DNA from 4 places in the Sporosarcina sp. P26b genome. Region 2 is predicted to be linked to each of the others. Evidence: riboswitches for the same ligand, from Rfam matches in the RefSeq annotation. Region 2 holds a riboswitch; each other region holds the start of a gene.
What was found. Region 2 has a riboswitch for cobalamin ahead of CSV69_RS11865 (ribonucleoside-diphosphate reductase subunit alpha). Riboswitches for the same ligand answer to the same signal wherever they lie in the genome.
Positions count from the first base shown of each region.

Region 1 (8,268 bases), on a different contig from region 2:
TACAGATTACCGATTACTTGTCGACTATTCCCTTCATATCGAATCTTTCCTGATTCCATCAGAACGACACGATCTGCCACTGCATATAATTCTTCCAAACGATGCTCCACCAATACGATCGTCATGCCAGTTTCTTTATTCAATCGCTCTAGCATCAGCACCAATTCTTTTGCCGCCACCGGATCAAGTTGTGATGTCGGTTCATCGAGTAATAGTACACGGGGCTTCATGAGCAGGACGGATAATAGATTCAATAATTGCTTCTGGCCACCAGACAACTCGGAAGGTTTTGCATTCAGCAAGTCCTCTACTCCGAAAAAATGCACCATTTCCGCTACACGCTTGCGCATTTCAAACGTTGAATACCCTAAATTTTCTAGCCCAAAGACAATCTCCTGCATCACTTCATCCATGACGATTTGATTGTCCGGATCTTGGAACACATAGCCTACTTGTTCGACCATCTGCCTCTCTTCCCACTCGCTGATCGGTTTATTTTTATACAAAATATCACCTTCGAGCTTCCCGACAGGCGTCAATTCCCTCTTCAACAGTTTCAATAAAGTCGTCTTGCCACTGCCACTAGCACCGCCAATAACGAGGAATTCTCCTTCATTAACGGAAAGTGTGACGTCCGATAGCACTTGCTGATCTGTAGTAGGAAAAGAAAACGAGACGTGCTTCAAATTGAATAATTCCATTTCAGTTGTTCTCTCCCCTCTACAAATACTGGAAACAACGCAATGGCCATTCCGCAAATGAATACTATCCAATCAGAGAACGACAAATGCAATGTACCTAGTTCCGGATAAATCATGATTTTTCCAAAGCCCATCACCCCACCCGTGACACATAAAGCAAAGAATATAACTAAATAGCTCAACCAGTTCGTATCAGATTTCGTCATGCGATAGGGGATATAAGGTCGTCGTTTACCTAAACCATAGCCTCTTGCTTTCATCGAATCTGCTGTTTCTACAGCTTCTTCCAATGACCACGACAACAGAATTTGCAACATCGACATGCCACTCTTTGCTCTTTCACGCAACGTCCCTTGTGTCATAGTCATTCCTTTCAACCGTTGTACATCCTGTATTTCCGTTAAACGTCGTTTCAATAAAGGTACGAAACGAATCGACATCATAATCAAAAAAGCGGTACGTGGTAAGATTCTTGCAAATATGTATAATAATTTATTGCCATTCAACACATTGTTTAGCGAAACGAAGACTAGCAGTATCATCAACAGCGACAGTGCCGTCACGACACCATATAGCGTCGCTTCGTACGTCACTTGTTTCCTGAAAATATAAAACCACACATGCGTCCCTCTTGAATTAATGAACGGATTGATCACAATAATAACTACCGTCATCACGATCATCAACGGTGCCCACTGCTTCATAGCTCGACCGCCGTCATGTGATAAATTGACTGCAATCAATGAAAGACTGCCCCCCAGCAAAAAGAGCGGGTGGTTAAAAAACATCGCAAAAAATCCTATGCAAATATAATAGAAAAACATTACGAAAGGGTGAATTGCCTGTATTCCATTGCCCACAGCCCTTCCCCTCTCTCTCCACACAATCTACGATAAAGACAGATAATCTTGCACCACGTGGATGCAAGATTGCCTGATCATTTTGTATTCAAAAACTCGATTAACATTTTTACTGCATGTGCACGAGACGTAGAGTTACTTGGCATGAAGTTGCCTTTTTCTCCCTTAGCCATATTCAAATCATATAGCATCGTCATCGCCCGTATCGCTTCCATATTGTATGAATGAATATCACGGAAAGGCGCTACTTGCTTAATCGTATACGCTTCACCGTTCTTCACTTCATACGCACGGAATAACATCAATGCCATTTGAGCACGCGTTACTTTTTGTGCCGGCATAAATTTACCGTCTTTTCCATTCACAATACCATTATGGTAGGCAGCCGCAATTTGTGCTTGCGTGCTTGACGCATAATTTTGCGTATCCAAGAATGGTGCTTTCTTATCCGTCTTCAAGTCCAGCGCCCGCACAATGATAGATACCGCTTGAGCACGCGTCAATGATTGATTCGGCTTGAACGTATGATCCTCATAACCGCTTACGATTCCTTGCTCAACCGCCTGATTAATATATTCATTTGCCCAGTGCCCTGTAACATCCGTAAACTGTGGAGTCGGAGTGGGTTCTGGCTTTGGTTCTGGATCTGGTTTCGGATCTGGGTTAGGTGTTGGTTCAGGATCTGGCTTTGGAGCCGGAAGAACCGGTACATCTTTGAAGTCGTACAATACACCTTTATTTTTCGTGAATAAATCAAATGCTACTAATGCTTGCAAAGCTTGCTCTGTGGCCATGCTATTCGATCGGCTATCACCTGCTGTATGCTGGAATCCACCGTCAGATGTTTGGAAACTCAATAGGTGATCGATCAAGTTGATGCCGTTCTTTGTAAACATGGGCATACGTGGATCGATCTGATTCGCAGTCAAGCCGATAATGACTTGTGACGTCGCTTCACTGGAAATACCACCAACAAATGCTTCATCAAAACCACCTGTTGGACCTTGTGCATCCGCCAAGAACTTCACTGCCCGGTCCATCGCTTGACGAACTTTCGGCTGATCGGTATACGGTGCAATTCCGATTAACGCCATTGCCGTAATATCATAGCTCGTTGATCCTTCTTTACTCGTTGACAGGCTCCATGAACCATCGTCTTTCTGATGTTTCAATAGTTCTGCAACTAGACTTTCACGCGTCCATTTTGAATGGCTTGGCACTTGATAATTTCTAGCATCCAATGCAATTAACGCGAAGATAATACCGTTATTCCCTTGATACGTCAGGCTATCTGCGCCTGTCAAATGCTTTTCACTATTTAAGATTTTATCGATTAAATTAAATCCTTTGCCGTCTGCGTTCATCGGATCAATACCGATTGCTGCGGCTGCCATCGCTAAACGTTCTACATCCGTAATCTTCATGCGGCCTTTGCCAGATCGGCTTGTCACTTGATCCTTCAGGTTTTCATAGAACGCTTTATTATAAGAAGCCGGAACTTTCTTACCTGCTTTCACAAGTCCGATTGCCTGCCATTCACTTTCGATCGAACTAGAAAGCATCTGCGCACTTGCCTTGTCGATTGCTGAAGTGACAAGCTGAGCATAATCTTTAGCAGACGGTGTTTCCGGTTCTGGCTTCACTACCGGTGGCTCCGTTGGTGGGTTTGGGTTAGGTACTGGGTTTGGATTTGGTGAAGGGTTCGGTTCAGGTTTCGCAGTTGGCGCGTACGTAACCTTCATTGTTTTCGTAACCGAATCATTCTTCGCATCCGTCGCCTTCAAAACGATAGTATTCTCACCATTTTGCAATACTGCGTTTACTGTATTTCCCGTCACGACTGTTTGCTTACCATTTACAGTAGCAGTCGGCTGAAGTGCTGTGCCGAAATAACTAGCTGCGTTCACTTGGAAAGAAAGAGTAGACTTCGTAACGGTTGTTCCGGAAGTCACTCCTGATACTGAAATCTTAGGCTCCAAGTCTTCACGGAACGGGAATAGATCCGCGTTTAGATCCTTACCTAAATCCGTCGTATATTTCCATTCCACTTTATCGCCAGGGATAAGCTTAATGACACCGGCTCCACGATTCGGGAAGGTACCGTTGACGCTGTACATCCAGCCGCTGCCTTGTCCGCGGTCAAATTCGGCTACTTCATTAATTGATTCAACATAAGCGGTCTCGCCATCGCCGCCTCTATATTTCATTTTTATGTCGTTAGCCTTTACGCTGCGTTTTAATACGCTTAGAACTGTGTCACCTTCATGGACTTCCACAGTAGAAAGAGGCATCGGTATCTCTGTAGAAGAGATGGTAATAGAGTGCTGTAATGTCTGTGTAGATTGATTTTCATAGATCGGCGTCGGTTGCTCTGCAAATGAAGGAGCAATCGGCATGAGGACAGCTGCACTCGCCAATGCGAATGCTGCTGTTATTTTCGTGAAATTTTTGATGATAGAAATAACGCATACCTCCTATGTTCTTCTTTTAAAAAGTGTCTTATTGGATGATGAATAGTTTACGTGTTGCTTGTTTAAGTGTTGTATCTTTATCCGATACCGGTTCAACAATAAATAATGAATAAAGTTGTCCACTTGTATAGTTCGATTGTGGTGTAACAGTCACTTTATTTCCATTCGCCGTTACATTTACTGGAACTTTACTACCTTGGATATCTTCAACGTAGATTTTTGAAAGGTTATCTACTGAATCCTTTACCGTTTCATTAAATGTGATTGTCCATGGTTTGTTCGGCGTAACTACAGCAATATCAAAATCCTTATATGAACGATCGTTATCGACTAAGAATACTTTTTTCGTTCCATTCGGTACTTTCACTTCTTTTTTAGTACCATTTTCTCCAGCTTGAACGATGAAGTATCCTTCTTTGGCTTGTGCATTTTCAAGTGCTATAGGAGACCAGATATTATCTTTACTCTTCTGAATGTTTAATAGACTACCATTCAATAGACCTTTTAATATAGCCGTATTTTGTTCAATTTCAGGGTTGGTCTGTGAAATCTCTTTCGAAAAGTCATATAGACGTCCTTCACCTTTTATAAATAAGTCATACGCAACTAAACCTTGTAGTGCCTGCTCAGTTGCCATACCATTTGAACCCTTTTCACCAATTGTATGTTTGAAACCACCATCCTCAGCTTGGAAGCTTAAAAGATGATCGATCAAGTTGATACCATTCTTAGTGAACATTTCACTTTGAGGATTAATGTTATTTGCTGTTAATCCAATAATTATTTGTGAAGTAGCTTCACTTGAAATACCGCCTACAAACTCCTCATTAAACCCGCCAGTTGCACCTTGGTTCTTTGATAAAAAGTTTACTGCCTGTTCCACTGCATTTTTAACAGCGGGTTGATCCGTATAAGGAGCCAATCCTATTAGCGCCATGGCAGTAATGTCATAGCTAGTCTTTCCTGGAGGATCATTTGCAAGACTCCATGATCCATCTACTAATTGTGTTCTCAATAGCTCAGCAACAATCTTTTCACGATTCCAACGGGCATTCTCTGGTACGGAATAGTTTTTTGTATCCAATGCAATGAGTGCAAAGATTGGACCATTATTACCTTGATACGTCATGCTATCAGAGTCTAGGTAAGTCCAGTTTTCACTGTTGTAAATCTTCTCGATTAAGTCAAATTGCTTTACATTCTTTGGATCTTTTCCAATGGCGACGGCAGCCATTGCTATTCTTTCAACATCCGTTATTTTCAGACGACCTTTTCCTGTTTTCTTTAAGATTTGATCCTCAAAGTTGCTATAAAATGATTCTTCATAATCAGCGTGAATATCAAAACCTGCTTTTGTTAATCCAATTGCTTCCCATTCACTTTGGATTGGACCTTGCATCATTTGTTTTGCCGCTTTTTGAATTGCATCTTGAGTTCGTGTTAATTCCTCAGTAACTTCAACAGTTAATGAATTCGCGCCTCCCCCTACTGTCACCTTGTCTATAGGAGTAATTTGAAAGAATCCTTGATCCAATGTTCCTTTGAAATGAATGACTATTTGTTGATTTGATTTTTTCGTAATTGAAATGATTTCCACATTCGACTGATTGCTAACCCAATTTGTTGGATTCGTTGCATGATCAGTAAACGTATCGCCTTTTAAATTTACCGTAATTGATGAATCTGAGCCTGTCTGGATACTTCCAGACGTAGATAAACTTGCGTAACGTCCATAATAGAAGCGTAATTTGTCTTGTTGCTCTAGTACGTAAGCCGATGCACCGACATTTGGTTCCTTACCGTTAACCGAGTACATCCAGCCATCCCAATGTCCTAAAGAACCTGCTTCTTCATTATTAATAGAAGATACATAAGCTCCCCATTCACTTTCTGTGATTGAGTAGTCTATGCTTTTACTATCCAATGCTTTCTTCAGCGCATCTATTGCATTTTGTCCCTCTGTAATTTGAATCGGTTCCTTTAAAATCACACCCGCCAAGCCTTCTACTTCTATATCTATCGTATAAGTAGCAGCTTGCATGCTCGTGTTAGTCTGCTGAACCTCCGTATTAGCTAAAGCAACTGAACTACTTCCAGGTAACAGCATCGTTACTGCTAGTAAAACACTTGCCATGATGGATACATAACGCTTAAACAAATCAATTCCCCCTCGTCCTAGTTTGGTAAATTGAACACAAAAAAGCCCTTGCCTCCAGAAAGAGACAAGGGCACTATGTATAGACGGACTTCAGCTACTAACTTATTACATCCAATACAATATGCATACCTCTTCCTGGGAGGCGTAACGCATGTTATTTTGGCAAGTCTCCTGACTTATGGATCATCATATCTTCAACCTTCCCAGTTTTTCACCAGTGGTATTCTGAAGATACTTCCCATTTACAGTGGCCGGACCGTACAGGAATTTCACCTGTTTCCTTTTTCATCTTTACAGTAATGTAAAGAACCAAAATATTCTATTCAATTTTACAATAGTATATCACAAGCTTGCTTGCTACTTTTTGTTATTTTAAAAGAATAGTATAAAAGACCAATGAAAGATTTCTTTCATTGGTCTTTTTTTGAATACTGTTTATTTTATTTCAAGCCATATCATCGAGTAAAAGCTTACAGTTCCTGATAATCTCGCTGGTACACTCCGCCGTCTTTCACTTCTGCGTGATAGAGTGCTTTTAAAGCAAAGCTTTTTTCAAGTTCGTGTTCTTTCATGATTTCTTTCAAACGTCTGTTCAACTCGGGACTATGTTTTACAAGCTGAAGCATTTTAGGTTGTGAATATTGCATGGTAGTCTCCTCCTCATATCTTTTGTTTCTTTAGTATAACACGGCTGTACTTTCTACGTTACACGAACACTACACACTGCTATACGTGGAAATTCTTCACCAAGTGTTGTACACTGTCACAATGCATCCGACACGAAGTTCCGTAAAAATAATCCAGTATATAGTCGAATCCCGCATCTGTGCGTGAGAAAAATTTTTCTTACTATGAATCATTGTAGTAATAAGACCGTAAAGGACATGTAAAAATTTTAACGTTTACACGCTACGAATGTGGGTAGTATTAAGTGTATGTCTGTAATTTTACGAAGACGATGCAATTATTCAGCTCCAACGTGGGACTACATGAAATATAAGGAGGACATATGAAAAAAGTATCGATATCATTCTATATTACGTTAGTGGCTGTCGTATTGGCAGTCGGGTACGGCGTGATTGCGCCCGTGCACTTCGAAGAAATCACATCTACTATAAAGAACTTTATTTCAGATTCATTTGGTTGGTACTATTTACTGACTGTTTCCATGTTGTTCTTCGTTTCAGTATATTTAATATTCAGTCCGATCGGTAGAATCCGATTGGGGAAAGACACGGATAGACCACAATTTTCATTATTTTCATGGCTTGCTATGTTATTTTCAGCAGGTATGGGGATCGGTCTTGTATTCTATGGGGCAGCAGAACCACTATCGCATTATGCAGTAGACCCTGCTACAACAGCTCCTGAAACGAAAGCCGCTTATAAAGAAGCAATGCGCGAAACATTTTTCCACTGGGGATTCCATGCGTGGTCCGTTTACGGTATGACGGCTTTAGCATTAGCGTACTTCCAGTTCCGTAAAGGGCAACCCGGCTTAATCTCCGCAACACTTCGTCCAATCTTTGGTGATCGTGTGGACGGAAAACTAGGGACGGTTATTGACGTATTCGCGATATTCGCTACTGTTTTTGGTGTAGCTACATCACTTGGATTCGGTGCGGTTCAGATTAACGCCGGACTCAATTACTTATTCAATATCCCAATTGGATTCTGGTCACAGTTCGTCATCATCGCAATAGTGACGGTATTATTCATGATTTCCGCATGGAGTGGACTTGGAAAAGGAATAAGAATTTTATCCAATACCAATATGATATTGGCATTAGCTTTGTTAATCTTCATTATCGCGCTCGGCCCAACATTATTAATCTTCAACATGTTCACTGATTCTATCGGAGGTTACTTGGAACATCTGATTCGAATGAGTTTCCGTACAGCACCACTGACGCCTGAAAATCGTTCATGGCTCAATGACTGGACGCTTTTCTACTGGTCTTGGTGGATAGCTTGGTCACCATTTGTCGGTATGTTCATTGCACGCGTTTCAAAAGGCAGAACGATTCGCGAGTTCATGATAGGCGTACTGGTTGTACCTACAGTATTGAGTATGGTTT
Region 1 is NZ_PDYW01000005.1:59,785-68,052, reverse strand. Features, by position in the region: gene CSV69_RS07155 (ABC transporter ATP-binding protein) at 1-701, opposite strand, end outside; gene CSV69_RS07150 (energy-coupling factor transporter transmembrane component T) at 683-1,525, opposite strand; gene CSV69_RS07145 (S-layer homology domain-containing protein) at 1,639-3,978, opposite strand; gene CSV69_RS07140 (DUF4430 domain-containing protein) at 4,061-6,190, opposite strand; cobalamin riboswitch at 6,335-6,519, opposite strand; gene CSV69_RS17015 (hypothetical protein) at 6,661-6,837, opposite strand; gene CSV69_RS07130 (glycine betaine uptake BCCT transporter) at 7,200-8,268, shown strand, end outside.
Region 1: it holds a riboswitch for cobalamin, as region 2 does, so the genes downstream of both, CSV69_RS07140 (DUF4430 domain-containing protein) here and CSV69_RS11865 (ribonucleoside-diphosphate reductase subunit alpha) in region 2, are expected to answer to the same signal.

Region 2 (8,268 bases):
GAAGCTCTCGGAGTGAAATTTAAAGCGGCAGGGTGGCCGTTAGAAATGAATGGCTCCACGCTTTCTGTTTTCGATGAAATCGATAGTTCGAAACTGGATAAGCGACTATTGGAGGCGGATATTCGCATTGCGTCTGACGTGGAGAATCCATTCATTGGAGACCAAGGAGCGTCGGTGGTTTTCGGTCCGCAAAAAGGAGCCGATCCCGAAATGGTCTTGGATTTAGACGAAGGACTGGAGCATTTTGCGGATGAGACTGAAAGAGTGACAGGTGTACGTCTGCATGAGCTGCACGGAGCGGGCGCGGCAGGGGGAAGTGCGGGTGCATTAATTGCCTATTGCGGTGCACGTCTGGAAAGTGGAATCAGTGTCGTGCTTGAAGCGATAGATTTTGCAAACCATCTTTCTTCTGCTGACCTTATTCTGACAGGTGAAGGAAAGACAGATCGGCAAACGCTTGCCGGCAAAGCGTTAATGGGCATCGCGAAGCTAGCGAAAGTAGAGGGGGTTCCGGTCCTCGTCATTTCGGGAACTATTGATGAAGCGGCACGTACCGAGTTACTCGAATGGTTCTCTGAAGTGCATGCATTGGACGACGGAGAGAAGTCGTTGGCTGAATTGATGACCGACGCAGCAAATTTATTGGAGAATAAAGCAACTGTAGTTTTGCAAACTAGAAGCTAGTTATTTTATTATGTAAGGCATAGTAAGCAAGTGAGTAGGGTATAGAATACACAAGGAGGTGGTCAGATGTTTCAAAATGCGATCGACTGGCTTGTAGGGCCGGCGAATAATTTCATTTGGACATATGTTTTAATAGGACTTTTATTGGCAGCAGGTTTATATTTCACGATTCGTACGAAATTTGTACAAGTACGCTTGTTTCGTGAGATGTTCCGTCTAATTGTAGAGAAGAAAGATAGCAACGACGGTGTATCACCATTTCAGGCGTTCACAATTAGTGCCGCGTCACGCGTAGGGACAGGTAACGTAGCAGGGGTTGCCCTAGCAATCGGAATCGGTGGACCTGGTGCAGTATTTTGGATGTGGGTTATTGCGCTAATCGGTATGGCAACTGCCTTCATTGAAAGTACATTGGCACAAGTATATAAAGTGAAAGATGGCGATACTTTCCGCGGAGGACCCGCATATTACATGCAAAAAGCACTCGGTTGGCGGAAACTAGGTATCGTCTTCGCGATTTTATTGACAATGTGTTTTGGATTCATCTTTAACGCAGTGCAATCAAACACAATCAGTCAATCGTTCACTGACGTATTCGGCATTCCGCATTGGGCTGTAGGAGTTGGACTCATTGTCCTGACGGCAGTAATCGTCTTTGGCGGTGTGCAACGTATTGTTAAAGTAACGCAGACAATCGTCCCTGTAATGGCAACATTTTATATTATCGTGGCCTTGTATATTGTAATATTGAACATTACAGAAGTTCCAGCGATGATCGCATTAATTGTTGAGCACGCATTCGGTATTAAAGAAATCATGGGTGGCGGAATCGGTATGGCTATGATGCAAGGTGTACGCCGAGGTCTCTTCTCCAATGAAGCAGGTATGGGTAGTGTGCCAAACGCAGCAGCGACAGCGAACGTATCGCACCCTGCAAAACAAGGACTCGTACAATCATTAGGTGTATTTTTCGATACTATCATCATCTGTTCAGCAACTGCCTTCATTATCTTACTAGGCGGCTTGTACCAATCAGGCGAAACGAATGGTATCTTATTGACACAAGCATCCATGGAAGTACACGTAGGCGCTTGGGCACCATACTTCATCGCCGTAGCGATCATGTTCTTCGCTTTCAGTTCCATCATCGGTAACTACTACTATGGCGAAACGAACATCGAATTCATCAACGCCAACGTCATGTGGAAACGAATTTATCAAGTACTCGTACTCGCAATGGTCTTTTTCGGAGCCGTTGCAAAAGTACAAATAGTCTGGGACATGGCTGACCTATTCATGGGACTAATGGCCATCATCAACCTAGTCGTTATTCTACTCCTAGGCAAAATCGCCTTCAAAGTACTCGACGACTTCACCAAACAACGAAAAGCCGGCAGAAACCCCGTCTTCAAATCAGCTAGCATCCCCGGCCTAAAAGGCGCAGAATGTTGGGAAGAAACAGCTGAAAGAGCGGAAGATCGTTTGTGAGATAAGAGATTATATTGCGCTTTTATGTTTTGATCTTAAGACTTTGAATTGACACTAATAAATACAGTGAATGTTCTAGGTGGTTTACGTTAAGAAGTAGGATTGTAGCGGAAGCGGAAATCCCTTCTCGACACTAATTTCACAATCTATTTAAAAACGTTCACACAAACAATTTAGTCAAGAAGTAAAAAGTTTGATATACTATAAAATACTGAATAAGAAAAATCGAATCGTAGTTCAGAAGAAGGATTCTGAACATCGGTTCGATTTTTGTTTTGCATGTTTGAACACAACATGTTAGGGTTATATATGAATCAACACACTATATATAGTGTGTAACAGCATTTAGATGAATTGGTACCCACCACGTTTAAAAGGGAATCCGCCACGAACGGAGCTGCCCCCGCAACTGAGGGCACGGACGACTATCTTATGAAAACCACTGCTTCGGCGGGAAGGAAAGATGGAAGAACGATGTGCCAGCCAGTAGACCTGCCAGTCATCTCAGCAAAACATTCTTCGGGGTTGGAGAGTGAAAGCACAAAGCAGTCTTTTTTCAGTCTGCCTAAAACTTTCCGCTATCTACTACACGTCAATCGACGACTCCCGATTATATCGGGAGTTTTTTTATTTAGTACATAACCGAATTAATTAACTAAAGGGAGCGGATATAATGGCTATTATTCAAGAATCTGTGGGACTTAATTTATTGATGGAAAACTTACAACAGGAATTCGGCAAGAAACAAATTGAACCGTTGATCGAAGCGAGTGAGAAATTCCAAGAGCGTCATCCCGCGAGCTCAGCAACTGAGTGGACAAACGCTATGGTGCTAGAGTCTTTAAGCCGTATTGATGAAGCGAATGCGTATTGGACGTTTGTAGCGGCGCGTATTTATTTATTCGACGTCTATGCAAAGCAAAAAGCATTGCGTGGAGCGGATGTTTATACCGATTTTGCGAAAAATGTAGAACGCTTGGTGGAACAAGGTTTATATACACCCGTTTTGACTGAAAAGTACAGCCAGGACGAGCTACAGGAAATCGGTAAGCTACTTGATCCTTCTCGTGACCTATTATTCACATATATCGGTTTGAAAACATTGGTAGACCGCTATGTAACAGTAAACTTTAAGAAGCAGTCCGTAGAGCTTCCGCAAGAGCGCTGGTTAATCATCGCGATGACGTTAATGCAAGACGAAACAGTAGACCGTATTCATAAAGTCGGCGAAGCGTATTGGGCGATGAGCAACTTGTACATGACGGTAGCGACGCCTACATTGTCGAACGCAGGTAAGATGCACGGTCAGCTATCAAGCTGCTTTATCGATACAGTAGATGATTCACTGCAAGGAATCTACAACAGCAACACCGATATCGCGAACTTGTCGAAATTCGGTGGCGGGATCGGCGTCTATATGGGGAAAGTTCGTTCACGCGGTGCATCGATTCGTGGTTTCGAAGGTGCGTCAAGCGGTGTTCTTCCTTGGATCAAACAGCTGAACAACACAGCAGTCAGTGTCGATCAGCTCGGTCAACGTCAAGGTGCCGTAGCCGTTTATCTCGACGTATGGCATCAAGATATCTTCACGTTCCTCGACCTCAAGCTCAATAACGGGGATGACCGTTTACGCGCACATGACATTTTCACAGGCGTCTGCTTGCCGGACTTGTTCATGGAGAAAGTCGAGTCCCGTGAAGACTGGCATTTATTCGATCCACATGAAGTTCGCACGAAAATGGGCTATTCATTGGAAGATTTTTATGATGAAACAAAAGGACAAGGAACATTCCGCGAGAAGTATGAAGAATGTGTCCGCAATGAAGATCTATCGAGAGAGACGGTTTCAGCCATTGAAATCATGAAACGTATCCTACGTAGCCAGCTGGAGACAGGAACACCATTCATGTTTTACCGCGACGAAGTAAACCGTATGAACGCTAATAAGCATGAAGGAATTATTTATTCTAGTAATTTGTGTACAGAAATACTACAAAATATGTCAGCATCTACACATGAATCGGTTACACTCGAAGACGATATGGTCGTCACACGCACGAAGCCAGGCGATTTCGTTGTATGTAATCTATCATCGATCAACCTTGGAAAAGCTGTTACAGCAGACGTTTTAGACCGCTTGATCAAAATTCAAGTACGCATGCTCGACAACGTTATCGATCAAAACCAAATTCCAGTTGTACAAGCACAACGCACAAATGCACGCTACCGTGGAATTGGACTCGGCACATTTGGTTGGCACCATTTACTCGCATTGAAAAACATTCAGTGGGAATCAGATGAAGCCGTGAATTTCGCAGACGAATTATATGAAAATATCGCGTATTTGACAATTAAAGCTTCAATGGAATTATCAAAAGAAAAAGGCGCGTATCCATTGTTTGATGGTTCGGATTGGCAAACGGGCGAATACTTCGAGCAACGCGAATACGATTCCAATAAATGGCGTGAACTGCGCATGGATGTGGCGATGAACGGTATGCGTAACGGCTACTTGATGGCAGTTGCACCGAACAGCTCGACGTCGGTTATCGCAGGCTCAACAGCATCCATCGATCCAGTGTTCAAGCCGTTCTACCATGAAGAGAAGAAAGACTATAAATTACCGGTTATTGCACCGGATCTAGATCACAATACGTATGACATTTACCGTCGTTCTGCTTACATCGTCGATCAGCGCTGGTCTATCAAGCAAAATGCCGCGCGTCAGCAGCACATCGATCAGTCGATTTCATTCAACATCTATGTACCGAACTCCATCCGCGCATCTGTTATTTTGGATCTGCACTTGCAGGCATGGAAATCCGGCATGAAAACGACGTACTATATGCGTTCAACCGCAGCGGAGATTGAGGAGTGCGAGTGGTGTCATTCTTAATCGCCTATGCATCCTGGAGTGGCAACACGCAGGAAGTAGCGGAATTGATTACGGAGCGACTACAAAATGAAGGTGTCGAAGTCGATACCTATCGTATCGGCATCGGCCTCATCCCAAATGTTAAAGAATACGACGCGTTGTGCATCGGTTCATTCACATGGGAAAAAGGGGCAACGCCGGATGAAGTCAAAGATTTCGTGGCGGACGTCGGCTATAAACCCGAGCTCGTCTACGTCTTTGGCACAGGGGATACCCAGTTTGGCGGCGATGATCTATTTTGCAAAGCAGCAGACAAGCTAGCGAAATTTTATCATTCCCCATTTGAACCATTGAAGATCGAACAAAGCCCACGCGGCATGCAAGAACAAATCGTTACGAATTGGACGAAAGGAGTGCTCGAACATTGGCGACACTTACACGAGTAAAAGTACTGAATCCTGCAAACCCGAATAAGGCAACAGCTATTTTCGGAGGGGAAGCAAGCGGCATCCTGAACTGGAACGACATCGCGCACCCTCATTTCTATACACTACGTCAGCGAATCCGGGCTCTTTTCTGGACAGCGAATGAAGTGGACATGACACAAGATGTCAAGCAGTTCTCAAGCCTGACAAAAGAAGAGCAATCCGCATTCCTGAAAATTATCGGCCTACTCGCTACACTTGATGGTCCACAAACCGTCATTGCAATGAAAATCGCAGACTTCACAACGGATCCTTCCGTCAAGTCGATTCTAGCGACAATTGCAGACCAGGAAAGTGAACATAATCACAGCTACGCGTACGTACTTTCATCTGTCACGAACTTGGACAAGCAAATGGAAGCTTTCGAAATGGGACGTACAGATGAAGTATTAATGAAGCGAAATGAACGAATTGTAGACGTCTACAATGAATTTGCGGAGAACCCGACAATCGAAACGGTTCTAAAAGCGATGGTCTACACGACTTTATTAGAAGGTCTATTCTTCTACAGTGGTTTCGCGTTCTTCTATAACTTGGCGCGCCACCAGAAAATGGTCGGCACATCGACGATGATTTCGTACATCAACCGTGATGAACTGCAACATGGTAAAGCGATCAGCGATATCTTCCGAGCAGCATTGGCTGAAAATCCAGAGTACAACACAGACGAATTCACGGAATGGATCTATGACCAATTCCGCCACTCCGTCGAGCAAGAAGTCATCTGGAGCCGCTACGTATTAGGAGGCATCGATGGTCTGGAGCTGGAAGAGATGGAAGGTTACATCAAGTATCGCGCAAACAAAATGTTGCGCATGCTCGGCTTGAGCGAAATCTACCCAGAGTTCACGGACAATCCAATGAAGTGGATCCGCGCGTACGTTGATAACTTCGACGATACAAAGACGGACTTCTTCGAGCAAACTAGCCGTCAATACGTGAAGACTAGTGATTTGAATGGTTTTGATGATTTGTAATAGATGAGGAGGAGAGGGACCCGTGATGGGTTCCTCTTTTTGTGTCGAGGGTAGGAGAAAGCACCGTTGATCAACTTGTGCTGTTTTTTTGAAATGATGTCACTTCTGGAATGCTCAATGAACATGGCTGAGTGCTCTATCAGGCAACTTAAGCGCTCTATGCCAGTGCGTGACCGCTCTATCAGCCGTGTTATTCGCTCTAAGCCGCCCCGCGACCGCTCTATCAGCCGTGTTATCCGCTCTAAGCCGCCCCGCGACCGCTCTATCGGGCATGCTATCCGCTCTAAGCGACCCTAGCCACCCCAGCCACCCCAGCCCTCCCAGCCACCCCAGCCACCCCAGCCACCCCAGCCAACCCACATAAAAAAAACCGAGCGGGTCTAACCCCGCTCGGTCTCTTCAAATCTATAAAATTACTTCTGAGCTTCTGCAGTCTTGTGCATAGTCTTGTTTTTCGCAAGATTTACGTGCCAAGATAGAGCTTCTTCCAAGATGTGTGGAGTTTGTCCGCCAACTTGTTCACATGCTCTGTTGTAGTAATCACGTAGCTCTTCCTTGAAATCAGGGTGAGCACAGTTCTCGATCAACAACTCCGCTTTTTGTCTTGGAGCCAAGCCGCGAAGATCCGCGTAACCTTGTTCCGTAACAATTACGTCTACATCATGCTCCGTGTGGTCTACGTGAGAAGAGAAAGGTACGATGGATGACACGTCTCCGCCTTTTGCGTAAGACTTCGTAACGAAAATCGCGATGCGCGCGTTACGAGCGAAGTCACCAGATCCACCGATACCATTCATCATGCGCGTACCGCTAACGTGTGTGGAGTTAACGTTTCCGTAGATGTCTAGCTCAAGCGCTGTGTTGAATGAAATAATACCCAAACGACGGATTACTTCCGGGTGGTTGGAGATTTCCTGTGGACGGAATACCAACTTGTCACGGTATTTACCGATGTCGTCTTGGAAGCTGTCCAAACGTTTTTTAGATAGAGTCAATGAAGTAGCAGAAGCGAATTTCACTACGCCGTCATCGATTAAGTCGAAGATTGCGTCTTGAAGTACTTCGGAATATACTTCGATATCTTTAAACTCAGAAGTTCTCATACCGTCAAGTACTGCGTTTGCAACTGAACCAACACCTGATTGAAGTGGCATTAGCGTTTCATCCATGCGGCCTAATTTGATCTCGTCACGGAAGAAGTTCAACAAGTTGTTCGCAATTTCTTGTGTCTCTTCGTCTGGAGGAACGATAGGGGATGGAATATCACCTTTCTCCGTAAGAACGATTCCGACAACCTTAGCAGGATCTACTTTGATTCCTGGTGTACCGATTTTATCTGTTGCACTATATATAGGGATTTCTTTACGTTGGTTTTGAGCATCTGGAATATAAATGTCATGCAAGCCTTCAAACTCCATAGGTGCATTCACGTTCAATTCGATGATGACATGCTTCGCTTCTTGAACGAAAATCGGAGAGTTACCAACAGAGCCAGTCGGGATGATATATCCTTCTTCTGTGATAGCAGCTGCTTCGATGATCGCATAGTCAACAGGACCAATTACGCCTTGGCGAATCCATTCAGATGTATGAGAAAGGTGCTGATCGATGTAGAAAGAATCACCTGAGTTGATTTTACCACGCATTGCTGGGTTGCCTTGATAAGGAACACGCAAATTGATAATGTCTGCGTTTGCCATCAATTCATCAACGTTCGGGCCCATGGAAGCGCCAGTGAAAACGTTTACTTTGAAGTCTT
Region 2 is NZ_PDYW01000014.1:27,992-36,259, forward strand. Features, by position in the region: gene CSV69_RS11855 (glycerate kinase) at 1-684, shown strand, start outside; gene CSV69_RS11860 (alanine/glycine:cation symporter family protein) at 751-2,172, shown strand; cobalamin riboswitch at 2,510-2,686, shown strand; gene CSV69_RS11865 (ribonucleoside-diphosphate reductase subunit alpha) at 2,885-5,068, shown strand; gene CSV69_RS11870 (flavodoxin) at 5,056-5,493, shown strand; gene CSV69_RS11875 (ribonucleotide-diphosphate reductase subunit beta) at 5,472-6,509, shown strand; gene CSV69_RS11885 (succinyl-CoA:acetate CoA-transferase ScpC) at 6,923-8,268, opposite strand, start outside.

Region 3 (8,268 bases), on a different contig from region 2:
GCCACGATGATCGGATGAAACGAGCTGAACATCGTGACGAGGACAACGGTCATATAGACAAGTAGCAATACAGGATGAAAGTTCGAAAATGCGCTCATCTAGTTTCCTTCTTTCTTTGTTTGAGGTATGTAGCCATCCAGATCCCGTCCTAGATCACATGTGTAGTAGAATTCGACTTCATCGCCGTCATGCAGTTTGTATTGACTAACCCCCTGACTCGGGAATTCGTCGTTCACTTTATACATCCAACCACTTAACGGCCCACAATTAAACTCATACAAATAGTTGATGCCTTGAACGTAAATACTGTTGTAGATATTATAGTCGGCTCCTTGGTACTCCATCGGGATGCGGTGGTGGCGAGTCGCGCGGTCGAGAAGATCAAACGCGGTATCCCCGCTACGTAAAACATATTCCGATTTCGCAAGGATTTCGCCGTCCGGTTCGATATATTTCTCAAGGCCGGCTTTTAACTGGTCCATTGAATCGAGAACGGCATCACTGCGTATTTCGAGCGTCACTGTCTCTGAGTCTTCGGTAATTTCGTCGACATGTGTCAAATAATACTCTTCTACCGACTGGATTTTCGTTCCCGTAATGAGCCATCCGACAATAAAGAGGATGAATGCTACGACTAATAGATCTTTCTTCATTATATCCCTCTAGTCTCTCTGACGCCTTCTTTTTTGAATTCTTAATAGAATTATAATGATCAACCCCGTCGCCACGATTCCAAGTAGCCATGAAATTCGCTTCGCACGAACAGCATTGTCGATTTGCGTTTTCGATTTTTTAAGATCTTCATAGTTTAAGACTTTCTCTTGATCGTATGGAGCCAATGCGTTGAATCGTTCCAAAATCGCATCCACATTGTCACGGTCTTTACTTGTCAAATCAGTGAATGGATACAGTTGATCCAGCACCGTTTCGTTAATACTTTGTATTTCGGCTTCGATCTTCTCCATGTCTTCTTTATATCGATAGAGTTGTGCGAGCTCTGCTTCATAATCGTCTTTATTGTCCGCTTGTTCGAACTGATCAATTAGCGACACGACGTCGATATAGTGTTCTGTCGTAAGCGGTGTTGGAATGGCGTTGATTTTTTCTACATCTCGTTCATTGATATTTCGTGGCGCAGTTTGCTCCTGATAAATTGGGGCAATCGTACCGTTTCCTTTCGTATAGACGTCGTAGTTTTCACTAAACGCAGGTAAATCAATTTCGATCGACTGTTTCTCTGCGGCTTCTACGAGCTTATGGAAGTTGTAGACATACGAGCGCTCTTCTATCGGGAAGTTTTCATATGTATCAAGTAATTGTTGAAGTTTTTTAGCGTCTGTGTTGTCATGGATATCCTGAATGTCTTCCATCAATTCGAGCATTTGCTGCTTCATTTCGACTGGGTTTTCAGGACGGAAATCATACATCGTGCGGTAGCCATTTTCGAGTCGATAGAGCGATACGAGCGCATAGAGCACTTGCTCGGACGCCATCGAGTTTGATTCATCTGGCAACGAAGACGGATTGTCCGCGTTATACGTTTTCGCATGGACAAAGCCTCCGTCGTCCAGTTGATAGCTCATGATGAAATCAAGCAATGAATGATCGCCTTTTACGAAGCGTTCGTCTTCTTCGGGATGAATGCCAAGAGACGTCAACGCGACGAGAACTTGTGCGGCACTTTCGACGTTGTCGTCATTTTGTGCACTAAAGCCGCCAGACGACGTTTGCATATTCGATAATTTTTCGAGTGCTTCGTCAATGATCATATGCATCGTTTTCGTTACTTCTTCATCCAAATCCTTCTGAATATACGTGAATTCTTTGGTACTTTGATAATACGGTGCGAGTGCCTGTACTGCCATCGCAGTCATATCCGGCTCCGCTTCGTTCCCGTAGAATGAAAATCCGCCATCCTCGAGTTGCAGTGAAATGATTTCTTTGATGATTTCGATTCTTTTCATGTCCGCGTCTTCTGGCACTTTATAACGCATACTGTCAAGTGTAATTAACCCCCAAATCCAGCCGTTAATGCCCTGTGCACCGAGTGACGTCGTCAATCCACGGTTATACGTACCGTCCGCAATAAGATTGATGCCGGATACTGCCGTCGGGTCACCGCCAGCTGAAAGAATCGCCAGTGAAATCCGGTGCCACTCTGTCGCTTTCATTTCACTAAGTTTTTCACTCGTTTTATAACGTTCAATAACATTGTTCTTGATGACCGCTAGATACGCGGAGTAATCGTCAGGATAGCCGATGCGGCCGAGGCCTACCGGATACCAATCACCATTCGTATTTCCCGCGTGCGCTAGAAACGGCTTGCTGAGTAGCGGAGCCGATTCGTCAATTTGTTCATCTTGCTTTTTCCACGCAATAATTTCTTCTATCGTCTGCAGCAGAGATTCTTCTTTTTCCGGTGTCGCGAACGCAATAGACGGCAGGAGTACTACCGCCGTCATCATAATCGTCACAAGCCACGCAGTTAATTGTCGCATTCCGTCACTTCTCTTTCATTACCATTCTTTCTTCCAATTATCATTCATGCCGTTTCCTGACGCTTCATGCCCACCAATGTCTTTTCCGTAATGAAGAGTATAGCGCACTCTCACTACATCTCCATCTAAGAAATAGGCATCCGAGAAGCCGTAGTTCGGATAATCATTATTGACGCTGAACATCCAGCCGGAACCATTCGCGAAATCGAATTCACTTAGACTATCCGGTGAATACGCATCGCGATTTGAAGTAGTGGAAACCTCCTCTACTATTTCCCATAAATCGTCGGGAATCGCTACATGATTTAGCATGCCAGGCTTACTGACGTCCCGTAAATAAAAACTGCTGTCGAGATTTCCCGTTTTGCCGTAATCATAGCCATGTTCTCGCATGAATTGGTCGAGGATATACGACCCTTTTTCCCCTTGATGAATATCCATTTTCGTCGGTTTGATCAAATACGGAACACCGAGAACGGAAGCTTCTAGACTAATCGTCACTTGTCCGATAATGCCATCTTCCGCCGGTGCAACGGACGTGATCATGAATGTCTCGGTCACTGTGCGGTCTTCGTCGTCCCACACTTTGATGGTGACGGTGTTTTGTCCAGTTTGCAACGTCAGTTTATAACTCGTTTTTGCACTGTCATCCCAAGTGAATGGCACGTTTTCACCATTCACTTGCACAAGGACGTTTTTCCCTCTGATCCGTTCACCAGAAGCAGTCACTGGCCAAACGTTGATCGTTTTAATATCACCTTTGACTTTGCTGCCGGACTTGAGATCGGTCACGAGCTTCGGTGCATCGGGATCGACTTGTGGTTTTTCATTGACGTTCGGGTCGTTGTAGGAAATTTTATACTGTCGTTCAATTTGTTCGTCTTGATAGTTTCCTGATAATTTGACAACGTTCGTTCCATTGTTCAGCTGCACAACATAATTCATACCGTCTGCCGATTCGACCTTTTGATCGTTCACTGTGATGCTGAGTGATACGTCTGCTTCATTCGCAGTAGCTTTTGCGTAAAATGAAAACTCCGCGCTGTTAGCTTGTTGGTCTTTTAAGTCAGTGTTCAACTTGATCGAGATTTTTTCTTTCTCGTAGATCACAATATAGTTTTGCTCCGCTATTTTTCCGTTTACTTGCGCGGTAAGCTTGAACGTATTTTTTCCTTTGGTTAGCGTGGCTTTATAGGCACTGCCAGTCAGTGGTTTAAGTTCTTTGTTATTCATGAAGACCTTGAGCTTGGCATCTTGTTCACCTTGCGTAGCTGTTGCCGTGAATGAAATGATGTCTTCGGTCACCGTTTGGTCTTTTAGTTCGGTTGTGATCACGATATCTTGACTGTTTAAGGTCACGTGATACGACTGGCTGACGCGCAAAAGTTTATTGTCCGATTGTTTATAGATCACTTGGAATTGAATATCGTTCGTGCCTTCTGTTAATAAAAGAACCCCTTTATAGTCACTCAATTTCTTACCGTTTACCGTAACTTTCATTTCCTGGGCAATGAGTGTTTCATCCAAGTGATTTACCGTGACGCTGTACAATGGATCGGTAACGGTTTCATTATTGGTGATACTTGTTGTAAAATAGCGATTTTGCTGATCCGCGATGTCGACGATCTCGATATCTGGATGGTTGTTCGGTTTTGTTTTACCGGAAGCAGGTGTCGTGTTGCCACCAGCAGGGACTTTGTCATTTGGAGCCGGTTTCGTGTCCTGTGTAGTAGTCTCAGGATTAGCGAGTGGCTTATTCTGCGATTCCAGCTCGGTATTTTTTGGTTCTCGCGGCTGTTCTTCCGGCTTCTGTTGCGATTTGTCCGGAGTTGTCGGTTGTTGCGAGCTTGACAAGTTTTCTTGATCGGTCTTACTATCTGTCGTTTGATCGGATTCCGCATCAGGTAGTCCACCACTACCGCTAGCTAACTTCAGCGTAGAAGCTTCTACTTTTTCATTGAAATCAAACGGAGCGGATTCTTCAGTCGATGTGGCTGCATAGGCAATCGTGCTAAATAATAGTAAGAATATGAGACTGTAATAGATTATGTTTTGATATTTCATGAAGGTGTTTTTCGTTTTTCTCATTCAATCCATCCCTTCTTTTCTAGTAAAGGCATGCTATACGCAGTGACTAATTCATTAAAAAAGTCCCCACCTCCTGATAGAGATGGGGACCATGTATGTTCAATAATTAGACAGCGCAAATTGAATGATACACAATTCACCCTTTACCGGAAGGCGTCATGCTTACATACTTTGGCAAGTCTCCTGACTTAGGGATATATTTTCCCATTACAGTGGCCGGACCGCTCAGGATTTTCACCTGATTCCTATTTACTCTTCGTTTACTTGACGAAGAACCAAAATATTCTATATAACTGCTACTAAGCATATAGTTTTTGCAGGGTAAAATCAATAGACGGTGTAAGTACATTGCGCGATTTTGTCATCGCATGAGACTGTGTTTTCTATTTTAGTTACAGCATTTTATTTAGCAAAGTGGTTCCTATAGCAAGCGATCGGTGTTCAATAACCGCATTCGTTAATTCAACTCTCATGCCAACAATTCCAAACGCTTTTAAAGTATTCCGATAAAACTCCATTTCCTTGAAATCTATCTTCAAGAACAACATAAAGCTTTTGAAATTCATCTTTAAGATTTTCGTCTGAATTCGGAAAAGATCCCAAGTAAGAATATTTATACACTGGTTCATCTGGACAAATTTCATAAGCACGCTTTAACATGGAAACCCCTTTTTCTTCCCAATGCTCAAATTCTCCAAAATAATATGGGAATAATGAAATCATAAAACCAAAACACCATAAAAAATCCTCATTTGTCCACCAATTAACCAATCCAAAATCTGTAACCTTACGTAGTATAGTCTCTAATTCATCAAAGTCTACATCCTGAATCTCTACTGGTCCCTCTTCTGTTAGAACATACCAACAAAAAAAGCCAAGACGAATAACAGTCTTTAAATCATCAGGATTTTGGTTCCATTTTTTTATCAAGAGTGATTTTGCTTCATTCCACTCCCCTTTATTTTCTAGTGTATCAACTTCAGCCCAACGCCAATCAATCATTGCCAGTACACCTCACATCCTAAATGCTGATTATACGTTTCAAAGCATTTATCTCGCTCTCTGCTTAGATCGAGTTCTTCTTTAATTAAACCGCCCGTTAACAGCGTAATTTTTACCAAGCAACTGCCCCCGAATGTTGAATATTACCTTTACTTAAGTTGGTTCCAAAACATTGAAAACACGCCTTCATTCATCTCAAAATAAACATCTGCAATTCCATAATAGATATATCCATCTCTTAAAAGAGTAAGTTTAACCGTTGAACCATCATGTAATTTTAACGCTAGCTCTCTGTATTCTTCATTGTTTCGGGAACTATTTATGGGGTCTGACTTTTGTTCACGAAGATAGGGCTTTGTTTTGTTCAGCTCTTTTAAGAAAGTATTTAGTGCGTCCATATCGAAAATTGGCTTGTAATTTTCATTATCGTGATCCCAATCACTGAAAGCTCTCCACTGGGCAGAGTGTATATTTCCCACCAGATTTAATTTACCAAATATATCCTCACCACTGCTTATTGTTATTCCGTTAAGGTTTTCAAAAAACTCTGCGTAATGGTTTCCATCCTGCATATGATAAACCATTAATCTAAAATCTTGGTCATAGCCTTTCACAGAATAAACATCCATTTCACCAATTGTAGAAGCTAATTCTTTGTCATAGGCTTTTTGCTTGCTCCATTCATCAATATTCCCTTTTGTAGTTCCGAGTTTCTCGTCTTTAAGAGCTTTTGCATCTGTGTCATTTATCTTTGTGTTTGTTTGGGTATAAATCTTTCCGTTATACACAATTAAACCGACCATGTCTGCATTTGTATTATTTTTAGGTAATTGAATAGCTGGGATTTCCACATTCTCATCTTGATTGTCTTTTGTACTATCTTGGGGGACATAATTGATTAAAGTGAATATTCCAATAGACATCATTACAGCAACAACAATCAAGATACTTTTCACACTAGGTCTTTGCTTATACTTTTTCATACTATCCTCCTAATATTATTAGACCGAGATAAGTTACAAAAGTTACATGTTTTAATAGTATGGCCTTATTGTTGATCGGTTTCAAATCCTTATTCCAACATCCACACCATTTGCAGCTAATTATCTTTAAATGAGTTAATTTCTTTTTGAATTAAACAAAATACTAGCTATTCCTACCCCAATAACAGGAAGAATGATTAATAGAGTACTTAATATATTGGCTTGTATGTAATTATTGAAGAGCAAAAAACTTAAAAAAGCTACTACAAAATAAACTGGTATAATTTTTTTTGACCACAAAACAGAATTCTCCATTTTGATCACTCCTTATGAAACGTAAACGCTATTTTTTTACTTTCTTCATTCTGGTTGGCATGAAATGTAAAGACAATCCTATAAACACCTTTTTGTTGTATATAGGATGACGAAAGTTTCTGCTCGATTTCTTTTCCAGGTTCTAATACATTCAACTTATCCTCTATGACTACATCCTCTGCAACCCAATTGCCATCTTGGAAGTATTCCAAGCTCGTTCCTGGCCCTGTGTAATCCACCGGTGTCTCACCTTCATTTTTTATACTAACAATCGGTGTCTCTCCCTGATCAACTCTCTTTTGGCTAACTGCTATAGAAATGGAAATATCTCCATTTTTATAAATTGAATCAATCGTATTCACTTTTTTTAGATCTTCTTTATCCTTACTGACATTTTCTTCTGAACAAGCAGCTAAAATCATTATTATTCCTATCAACATCATTAAACTTTTTTTCATTCTATCCCTCCTCACCCTGTTAGACGGACAAAAATTAAATAAGTCACATATTTTTTTATAATCTTTCGCGGTTGTCTCTAACATTTACTAAACAAGCATTATTGACATCTATTGGGTTCGTCTATAACGATACTTCCCGATACATTTAGCTTATTCCAAATCCACTCCTGATAAATCCGGTCAATTTCAATTTCCAATTCTTTTTCATTCAGATTTTCATTAATTTCTAATTCTTCAAAAGTAAATGTCTCTGTTGCCTCAGTTCCTTTAAAGGCATTACTAGCAAATGAGAAAGTTATAGTTTTAACCAGTTCATTCAACTCCCACTATGAAAAGCAAAATAGGATACTTCATTTAACAATCATATATATCAATGGGTTTAGTTTTTATGTAGATCGAATACAACTTCTAAAATATAATCAAGTACTATATCATGGTGTTGATAATTTTTTTATTATAGTTGCTAAAATGGCAATAAATAAAACGATGGCGCTATTTATTAATAAATAGTATCCTATCTGCATGCCGTAAAATATCGCAAAAGCATCACGAATAACAAAAAGTGCTACTGCGCCACCGATTGCCCCCAAAAAAACTGCTGAAAGTAATACGGTAAAAGCTGCATAGTATAGGCTTTTCTTTTTCTTGTAATATATAAAACCAATAAGATTTGCAACCACAATAAAAACGCCCATAAGTATTAAGAAAAAATCACTCATCTAGCTCTCCCCTTCGTAAAAACCTATTTGCCCATTTGAATTAAAGTCATTTGACATTTTTGTCATAACACTTTGCTATTTAAGTGTTACAACCAAGCTACGTTAGTTTAATTGAATGGCAAGAAACAAAGTTATTATAAAAAGATATCTTGATTCATTTTTTCTGATCTTTATAGTATCATTTTTCATGTGTCACACGATCATT
Region 3 is NZ_PDYW01000003.1:106,024-114,291, reverse strand. Features, by position in the region: gene CSV69_RS04345 (energy-coupling factor transporter transmembrane component T) at 1-98, opposite strand, end outside; gene CSV69_RS04340 (DUF4430 domain-containing protein) at 99-653, opposite strand; gene CSV69_RS04335 (prenyltransferase/squalene oxidase repeat-containing protein) at 663-2,498, opposite strand; gene CSV69_RS04330 (DUF4430 domain-containing protein) at 2,517-4,562, opposite strand; cobalamin riboswitch at 4,743-4,881, opposite strand; gene CSV69_RS04325 (hypothetical protein) at 5,049-5,588, opposite strand; gene CSV69_RS04320 (hypothetical protein) at 5,738-6,571, opposite strand; gene CSV69_RS04315 (hypothetical protein) at 6,707-6,886, opposite strand; gene CSV69_RS04310 (immunoglobulin-like domain-containing protein) at 6,892-7,344, opposite strand; gene CSV69_RS04305 (hypothetical protein) at 7,443-7,664, opposite strand; gene CSV69_RS04300 (3-isopropylmalate dehydrogenase) at 7,776-8,063, opposite strand.
Region 3: it holds a riboswitch for cobalamin, as region 2 does, so the genes downstream of both, CSV69_RS04330 (DUF4430 domain-containing protein) here and CSV69_RS11865 (ribonucleoside-diphosphate reductase subunit alpha) in region 2, are expected to answer to the same signal.

Region 4 (8,268 bases), on a different contig from region 2:
CTCAGTCCATGACATTGACGATAGCTGCATCTGTTGTATTGACCGATGTAAGTATCGGCGACAGCATTGCGGTGAACGGTGTTTGCTTGACAGTCAAAAGCTTTACGAAAAATCAATTCGCAGCAGACGTTATGCCTGAAACCATAACCTCAACTTCTTTACGACAATTGACATCAGGAAGCACGGTGAATCTAGAACGTGCCCTTGCTGCGAACGGCAGGCTTGGCGGACATTTTGTTACGGGACATGTAGATGGTGTAGCGACTATTCGTGACAAGCGAACAGTTGATAATGCATTATATATCCGCTTATCACTACCAGAAGGATATGGCCAATATTTAGTACATAAAGGCTCTATTGCATTGGATGGGACATCGTTGACAATCTTTGAAGTGAAAGATACAGATATTACAATTTCTTTAATCCCGCATTCACAAGAAATGACAGTCATTGCAAAAAAGAATATAGGTGAGATGGTCAATTTTGAATGCGATATGCTCGCTAAATATGTCGAGAACATGCTGCAGAAAAGACAAGACAATGGTCAAACGTTATCGAAAGACTTTTTACAACAACACGGATTTATGTGAAGGAGTGAATGAGGATGTTTCATACAATCGAAGAAGCATTAGAAGACTTACGTCAAGGAAAAGTTGTCATCGTAGTGGATGATGAAGACCGAGAAAATGAAGGGGACTTCGTTGCGCTGGCTGATCAAGTCACACCGGAAATTATCAATTTCATGGCAACGAAAGGTCGCGGCTTGATTTGTGTGCCGATTACGGAACAGAAAGCTACGCAACTGGATTTATCCATGATGACCGATCATAATACAGATTCCCATGGCACGGCATTTACAATCAGTGTCGACCATCAATCTACACATACGGGTATTAGCGCATTTGAACGAGCTGATACAATCGTTAAAATGATGGAGTCCACTGCAACTTCAAGTGAATTCAAACGCCCAGGGCATGTATTCCCCCTTATAGCGAAGTCGGGAGGCGTGCTTGAACGGACTGGACATACTGAAGCTGCTGTGGATTTGGCAAGATTAGCAGGGAGTGCTTCAGCAGGTGTGATTTGCGAAATCATGAGTGAAGACGGAACAATGGCGCGTGTGCCTGAATTACGTCAGATGGCCGAAGAACTGAATTTGAAATTAATTACGATTCAAGATCTAATTCATTACCGTCTACAACGAGAGCAATTAGTGATTCGTGAAGCGGAAATTAAGTTGCCTACAGATTACGGAGAGTTCCGCATGGTTGGCTATACTGAAACTATGACAGGTAAAGAACATGTGGCGTTGGTAAAAGGGGACGTCACGACAGAAGAACCGTTTTTGGTAAGAGTCCATTCGGAATGTTTAACAGGCGACGTTTTTGGTTCTTGTCGCTGTGACTGCGGTCCGCAACTTCACGCGGCGCTTACTCAGATTGAAGAAGAAGGACGGGGTGTATTGCTTTATATGCGCCAAGAAGGCAGAGGTATAGGTTTGATCAATAAACTGAAAGCCTATGAACTGCAAGAACAAGGTTTTGACACAGTGGAAGCGAATGAAAAGCTTGGATTTGCGGCGGATTTGCGCGACTACGGAATCGGTGCGCAAATACTGCGGGAACTAGGCATTCGAGAAATGCGTCTGTTGACGAATAATCCGAAGAAAATTGCCGGTTTAAAAGGATATGAGTTGGAAGTGGTCGAACGTGTTCCAATTCAGCTACCATTTAATGAAGCGAACGAAAAATACTTACACACAAAAGCGGAAAAACTAGGTCATTTATTAACTTTATAAGGAGAGATAAAATTGGGTAATATATTCGAAGGGCATTTAGTAGGTACAGGCTTAAAAGTAGGAATTGTTGTAGGTCGATTCAATGAGTTCATCACTGGGAAGTTACTATCCGGTGCACAAGACGCATTCAAACGACATGGTGTAGATGAAGCGGACGTAGACGTAGCGTGGGTACCAGGAGCATTTGAAATTTCGCTGATTGCGAAGAAGATGGCGGATTCTAAAAAGTATGATGCAGTCATTACGCTCGGTACAGTAATCCGCGGCGCGACACCTCACTTTGACTTTGTTTGTAATGAAGTGGCAAAGGGTGTATCTCAAGCGGGTATGCAATCTGGAATCCCGGTGATCTTTGGTGTGCTAACGACGGATACGATTGAGCAATCGATCGAGCGTGCGGGGACTAAGGCAGGCAACAAAGGTTGGGACGCAGCGGTGTCTGCTATTGAGATGGCGAACCTCACGAAGCAGTTTGACTGATTAGTGAGTAGAAAAAAAGGATGTTCCTGAAGTTACTTACTTCATGGGGCATCCTTTTTGTGTTGTTATGTTTAAGAGCAAGAGTTTATGGATAGTTAGTTACTTAGTGAGCGCAAGGGGATGGAAGCTTCGGCATCCAGCTTTCGCTCATAGAATCCGTTTGAGCGCTCATAGAACACATTTTGCGCTCTATAGCACGCAGAATCCGCTCTATCAGACGCCACGAGTGCTCATAGATTCATCTAAGTGATCATAGAACCTTGATAACCGCTCATAGCCTTGAAAGCTCAACATTAATCACAACCATAACCATAACCATAACCATAACCATAACCATAACCATAACCTTAATGCACTACAAAGAGTATCGCTTACTCGCATTGCAAGAGATTGGTGCGAGAGCCATAGCGAACTACGGCTTTTGCGAGTAAAAGTGAAGCGTTAGGAGCACATCTTTGCACTAGAGGTGGTTCACCGCCCACCCTCCGGAAATACGTCCTTCCGAAGCGCAAATCCCCTCACGAACACCAGCGTCAGCTACTCTAATAAAAACTTTCAAAGAAAAAAACTGTCTAAGAAACGAATATAGTTTCTTAGACAGTTCTAAATTCATTATTTAACCGCAACTACGCCTAACTTTTCACGTGCCTGTACAGTAGCGACGACCATGTTCTTTAATGCAGCAATCGTTTCTTCGCGCTTTCTTGTCTTCAAACCACAATCGGGATTAATCCAGAACTGGTTGGGCTCGAGAACTTCAAGGCCTTTGTTGATAATCTCCGTCATCTCTTCAACGGCTGGGACGCGTGGACTATGGATGTCGTAGACGCCTAAGCCGATTCCTTTGTCGTAGTGATACTCATTGAAAGCTTCAACCAAGTCACCGTGACTACGTGAAGTTTCAATTGAGATGACATCTGCATCAAGTGCGCTGATTGCCTCAATAAAATCGTTGAAATCACAATAGCACATATGCGTGTGGATTTGCGTCGTATCTTTTACGGATGCAGTAGACACGCGGAATGCATTGACTGCCCAATCTAAATAGTGTTTCCATTCAGCTTTTTTCAACGGAAGACCTTCACGAAGTGCTGGCTCATCTACTTGAATCATATGAATACCTGCCGCTTCAAGCGCTTCGACTTCCTTGCGTAAAGCAAGTGCAATTTGGTTTGTCACTTCTTCTCTTGACAAATCATCACGAACGAATGACCAATTTAAAATGGTTACAGGACCTGTAAGCATTCCTTTTACTTCGTGATCTGTGAGTGATTTTGCATAAACGGATTCTTCGACTGTCATCGGTTTAATGAATGCAACGTCTCCGAAGATGATTGGTGGCTTCACACAACGTGAACCGTAGGACTGAACCCAAGCTTTTTCAGTGAAGACAAAGCCGTCTAGCTTTTCTCCGAAGTATTCAACCATGTCCGTCCGTTCGAACTCACCATGAACTAATACATCTAGCCCTAAGTCTTCTTGAATATCAATCCATTCTTTAATTTCGGCATGTACGAAGTCTTTGTACTGCTGATCTGTAATTTCATCTTTTCTCCATTTATTACGTGTAGCGCGTACTTCCGGAGTTTGTGGGAAACTACCTATTGTAGTAGTAGGAAGCAGTGGCAATTGGAATTTTTCCTGCTGCTTCACTTTACGTTCCGCAAATAGTGAACTTCGTTTACTTTCGGAAAGTAAACTTCCGGACGTTGCTTCACGCACTTCTTTATTGTTACGAGCAGGGAGCGCATTAAATGCGTTCAATGCTTCTTCGCTTTTTTTGAATTCCGTAGCGACTTTTTCCCTTCCGTGTAGTAAAGACGTTTGAATCGTTTTGATTTCTTCAATTTTCTCATCAGCAAATGCTAAAGCATTCAAGATCGTTGCATCAAGCTTCTGTTCAGAACGAGTCGTAACAGGTGAGTGAAGCAGACTGCAAGATGGTTGAATCCACAAGTTGTCAGCTGAAACGTGCTTCTGGATTGTTTCAGATAATACTAGTTTTTCCTCCAAATCTGATCGCCATACGTTGCGTCCGTCTACAATTCCGGCTGCAAGCACTTTGTTTTTAGGGAAACCGTATTGCGCCAAGTTCTTTAAGTTTTTCTCGCCTCCGTGGACGAAATCAAGTCCAATTCCTGCAACTGGCAATGCGATAGTCTCTACATAATGTTCTACTGAATCAAAGTAAGTCTGCAAAAGAATATTCAGTCCATCGAGATTTTTCGTCAACTGTGAATATATTTCAGTGACAGCTTTCATTTCATCTGAGCAAATGGAGGTAGATAGAATAGGCTCATCGATTTGGACCCACTGCACACCTTCATCCTGTAGTTCCTGTAAAACTTTTTGATAAAGTGGAATCAATTGCAAGATGATGGATGGTACGTCTTTTTCTGCGTATCCTTTAGATAATTTTAATAATGTATAAGGCCCTAAAAGAACGGGTTTCCCTTCAATGCCTAGTTCGTTCTTTGCTTCACGATAGGCAGCAAGTGGCTTGTTCTCCGTCAACTCAAAACGCTGACCCTCGTATTCGGGTACGATATAGTGATAGTTCGTATTGAACCACTTGGTCATTTCAGAGGCAACTGCCTCGTCATTGCCGCGAGCCATTGAGAAGTATGTGGAAGTGGAAACTTGTCCGCCTTTCCAGTTATAGCGTGAAGGTATGATGCCGAACATTGCAGATGTATCTAGTACGCGATCATACAATGTGAAATCACCCACGGCAATTAAGTCCACGCCTGCCTCTTGCTGCTTTTTTAAGTTGGCCAATCGAATTTCTTTCGTTGTTTGAAGAAGCTCGTCTTGTGAGATCTTGTTCGACCAAAATGCCTCGAGTGCACGTTTCCATTCACGATTTTCACCTATAACAGGATAGCCTGCGATACTACTTTTAACCATTGATTATTCCCCCTTGAAATTTTTGTAATAAAAAAACATTTCTCGGGGAAATGTTAGAAGGTCGCGTATGTATAAAACACATGCATAAAAAAGCACGTATTTATAGACTGCGTGTGTCTAACACTTCCCTATTCACCGTAGGATTAAGCGTTGTGAAAAATAGGCAGGTATCTGGCTGGACGCTGGGCGTCTTCACAGTGGCGGGACCGCTCCAAGAAAGGATTCCCTATTAGGAAATGAAAAATTTTTCATTTCACCTATTTTTCAAACTATTCAATTCAGATGATTGTCTCTAAAGCTATCATATGGAAAAACAGGTGTCAACTTGCTATCTATATTTAATGATTACTACCTATAGAACAATTATTAAAGTAGAAAGATAGGTGCGAGAGGAGTGAAGACTTCTCTACATAAACTGTTATATAACTGTTGTAGATGATTACAATCACATCTACTTAATCGAGATGTGAAAATTTTCACAATTCAGTTGAAAGTTAACTAGACTTTAGGTATGATATGTACTAACACGTCTTCAAATGAAGAAAATAATCATCTTTTATGTGCTGTTTTGTAATTAGCAGGCTATGGGGTATTGCTGAATAATCGATGATAAATAGTGTTCATCGCTACATGTTATACAACAGAGTAGCGCAAAAAATATTAAGGGGTGGCTTTTTTCCATGACAAATTATGAAAAAGTAGGTAAACTGCAAGTCGCAACAGAACTGTATAACTTCGTAAACGAAGATGTTCTACCGGGCTTAGAAATCCAAAAAGATCAATTTTGGGCAAACTTTGATTCGCTCATTCATGAACTTGCTCCTGAAAACAAAGCGCTATTAGAAAAACGTGATGAATTGCAAAAGACTATTAGCGAATGGCACCAAAATAATAAAGGCGAAATTGATTTCGCTAAATATAAAGAGTTTTTACAAGAGATTGGCTATTTAGAGCCAGTTCCTGAAGACTTTAAAGTGACAACAGCTAACGTTGACAATGAAGTCGCAAACCAAGCAGGCTCACAATTGGTAGTTCCAATTGATAACGCCCGGTATGCATTAAATGCAGCGAATGCTAGGTGGGGAAGTCTATACGATGCACTTTACGGATCGGATGTAATTAGTGATGATGCGGGTGCTGAAGCTGGCGTTCAATACAATCCGATTCGTGGACAAAAGGTTATTGATTTTGCGAAAAAATTATTAGACCAAGCAGCACCTTTAGCTGAGGGTTCTCATGCAGAGGTAACGGCTTATAAAATTGTAGAAGGTAAACTTCAAGTGACGCTTGAAAGCGGTAACACGGTTCTATTGCAAGATGAGTCCAAGTTTGTTGGATATAATGGCAAAGAAGACGCGCCGACTGCTGTATTGTTAGTGAATAATGGATTGCATATCGAAATCGTAATCGACAAGAATAATCCAATCGGGAAAAGTGATAAAGCGGGTGTGAAAGATCTAGTACTTGAAGCGGCACTTTCTACATTGATGGATTGTGAAGACTCGATTGCTGCAGTGGATGCCGAAGATAAAGTTGGCGTATACCGTAACTGGCTTGGTCTAATGAAGGGTGACTTGGAATCTACATTCAAGCGTGGTAGTAAAACAGTTACAAGAAAACTAAATGCCGATCGTACGTATACTGGTGGTGATGGCAAGCAGTTGACACTGCGTGGTCGTTCATTGATGTTCGTACGTAACGTAGGTCACTTAATGACTAACAATGCGATCCTCGACGAAAATGGCAATGAAGTACCTGAAGGCATCTTGGACGGTGTTCTTACGTCTTTGATTGCTACGCATAACTTTAAAGAAAACGCAGAGTTTAAAAACTCGCTTCACAATTCTATTTACATCGTAAAACCGAAAATGCATAGTCCGGCTGAGGCGGCATTTGCAAACAAACTATTTGATCGTATTGAAGATCTACTAGGTGTTGAGCGCAATACGATTAAAATTGGGGTTATGGATGAAGAGCGCAGAATGTCATTGAATCTGAAATCTGCAATTAATGAAGTGAAAGAGCGTATTGCATTTATCAATACTGGATTCCTTGACCGTACAGGTGACGAAATTCATACATCTATGGAAGCAGGTCCAGTCATTCGTAAAGCGGATATGAAGACATCTAAATGGCTATCTTCTTATGAATCTGCAAACGTTGCAGTCGGAATTGGAGCGGGTCTACCTGGACACGCGCAAATTGGTAAAGGAATGTGGGCTATGCCGGACTTAATGGCCGCAATGCTTGAACAGAAAATTGCTCATCCAAAAGCGGGAGCGAGCACTGCATGGGTTCCGTCACCAACAGCAGCCATTTTGCATGCATTGCATTACCATGAAGTAAATGTTAAAGAAGTGCAAGCTGGAATCGACAGTTCAATCGATTACCGCGATGGTATCCTTGATATTCCATTGGCACCTAATGCGGACTGGTCTATTGAAGAAGTACAATCGGAACTAGATAACAACGCACAAGGAATCCTAGGTTATGTAGTTCGCTGGATCGACCAAGGAGTAGGGTGTTCAACAGTTCCTGATATCAATGATGTCGGATTAATGGAAGACCGTGCAACATTACGTATTTCGAGTCAGCACATTGCAAACTGGTTACGTCATGGCGTTTGTACGAAAGAACAAGTAAAGGAAACTTTGGAGCGGATGGCAAAAGTAGTAGATCAGCAAAACTCGGATGATGAATTGTATCAACCGATGGCACCGAACTACGATGATTCCATCGCGTTCCAGGCGGCATCTGACCTGATCTTTAAAGGGGCAGAACAGCCGAGTGGATATACGGAGCCAATCTTGCATGCTCGACGTATTGAAGCTAAAGCAAAAGCAAAACAAAAAGCGACAGTACAAAACTAATAACCATTCCAAACCGACTCTCTTTCACTAACGAAAGAGAGTCGGTTTTTTACGTAACTAAACAGAGATGGATGTTTTCTAATAAATCTGTAAACATGCTATACTAGCAGGAATGTTGAAAAGGGGATGAATAAAACATGTTGCAAACAAATCAAACAGTTTTCGTACTAGTAGATGTTCAAGGAAAGCTCGCACAAATCGTCAATGAAAGTA
Region 4 is NZ_PDYW01000001.1:68,852-77,119, forward strand. Features, by position in the region: gene ribE (riboflavin synthase) at 1-590, shown strand, start outside; gene CSV69_RS00400 (bifunctional 3,4-dihydroxy-2-butanone-4-phosphate synthase/GTP cyclohydrolase II) at 605-1,798, shown strand; gene ribH (6,7-dimethyl-8-ribityllumazine synthase) at 1,811-2,278, shown strand; gene metE (5-methyltetrahydropteroyltriglutamate--homocysteine S-methyltransferase) at 2,891-5,185, opposite strand; cobalamin riboswitch at 5,331-5,461, opposite strand; gene CSV69_RS00415 (malate synthase G) at 5,866-8,055, shown strand; gene CSV69_RS00420 (hydrolase) at 8,193-8,268, shown strand, end outside.
Region 4: it holds a riboswitch for cobalamin, as region 2 does, so the genes downstream of both, metE (5-methyltetrahydropteroyltriglutamate--homocysteine S-methyltransferase) here and CSV69_RS11865 (ribonucleoside-diphosphate reductase subunit alpha) in region 2, are expected to answer to the same signal.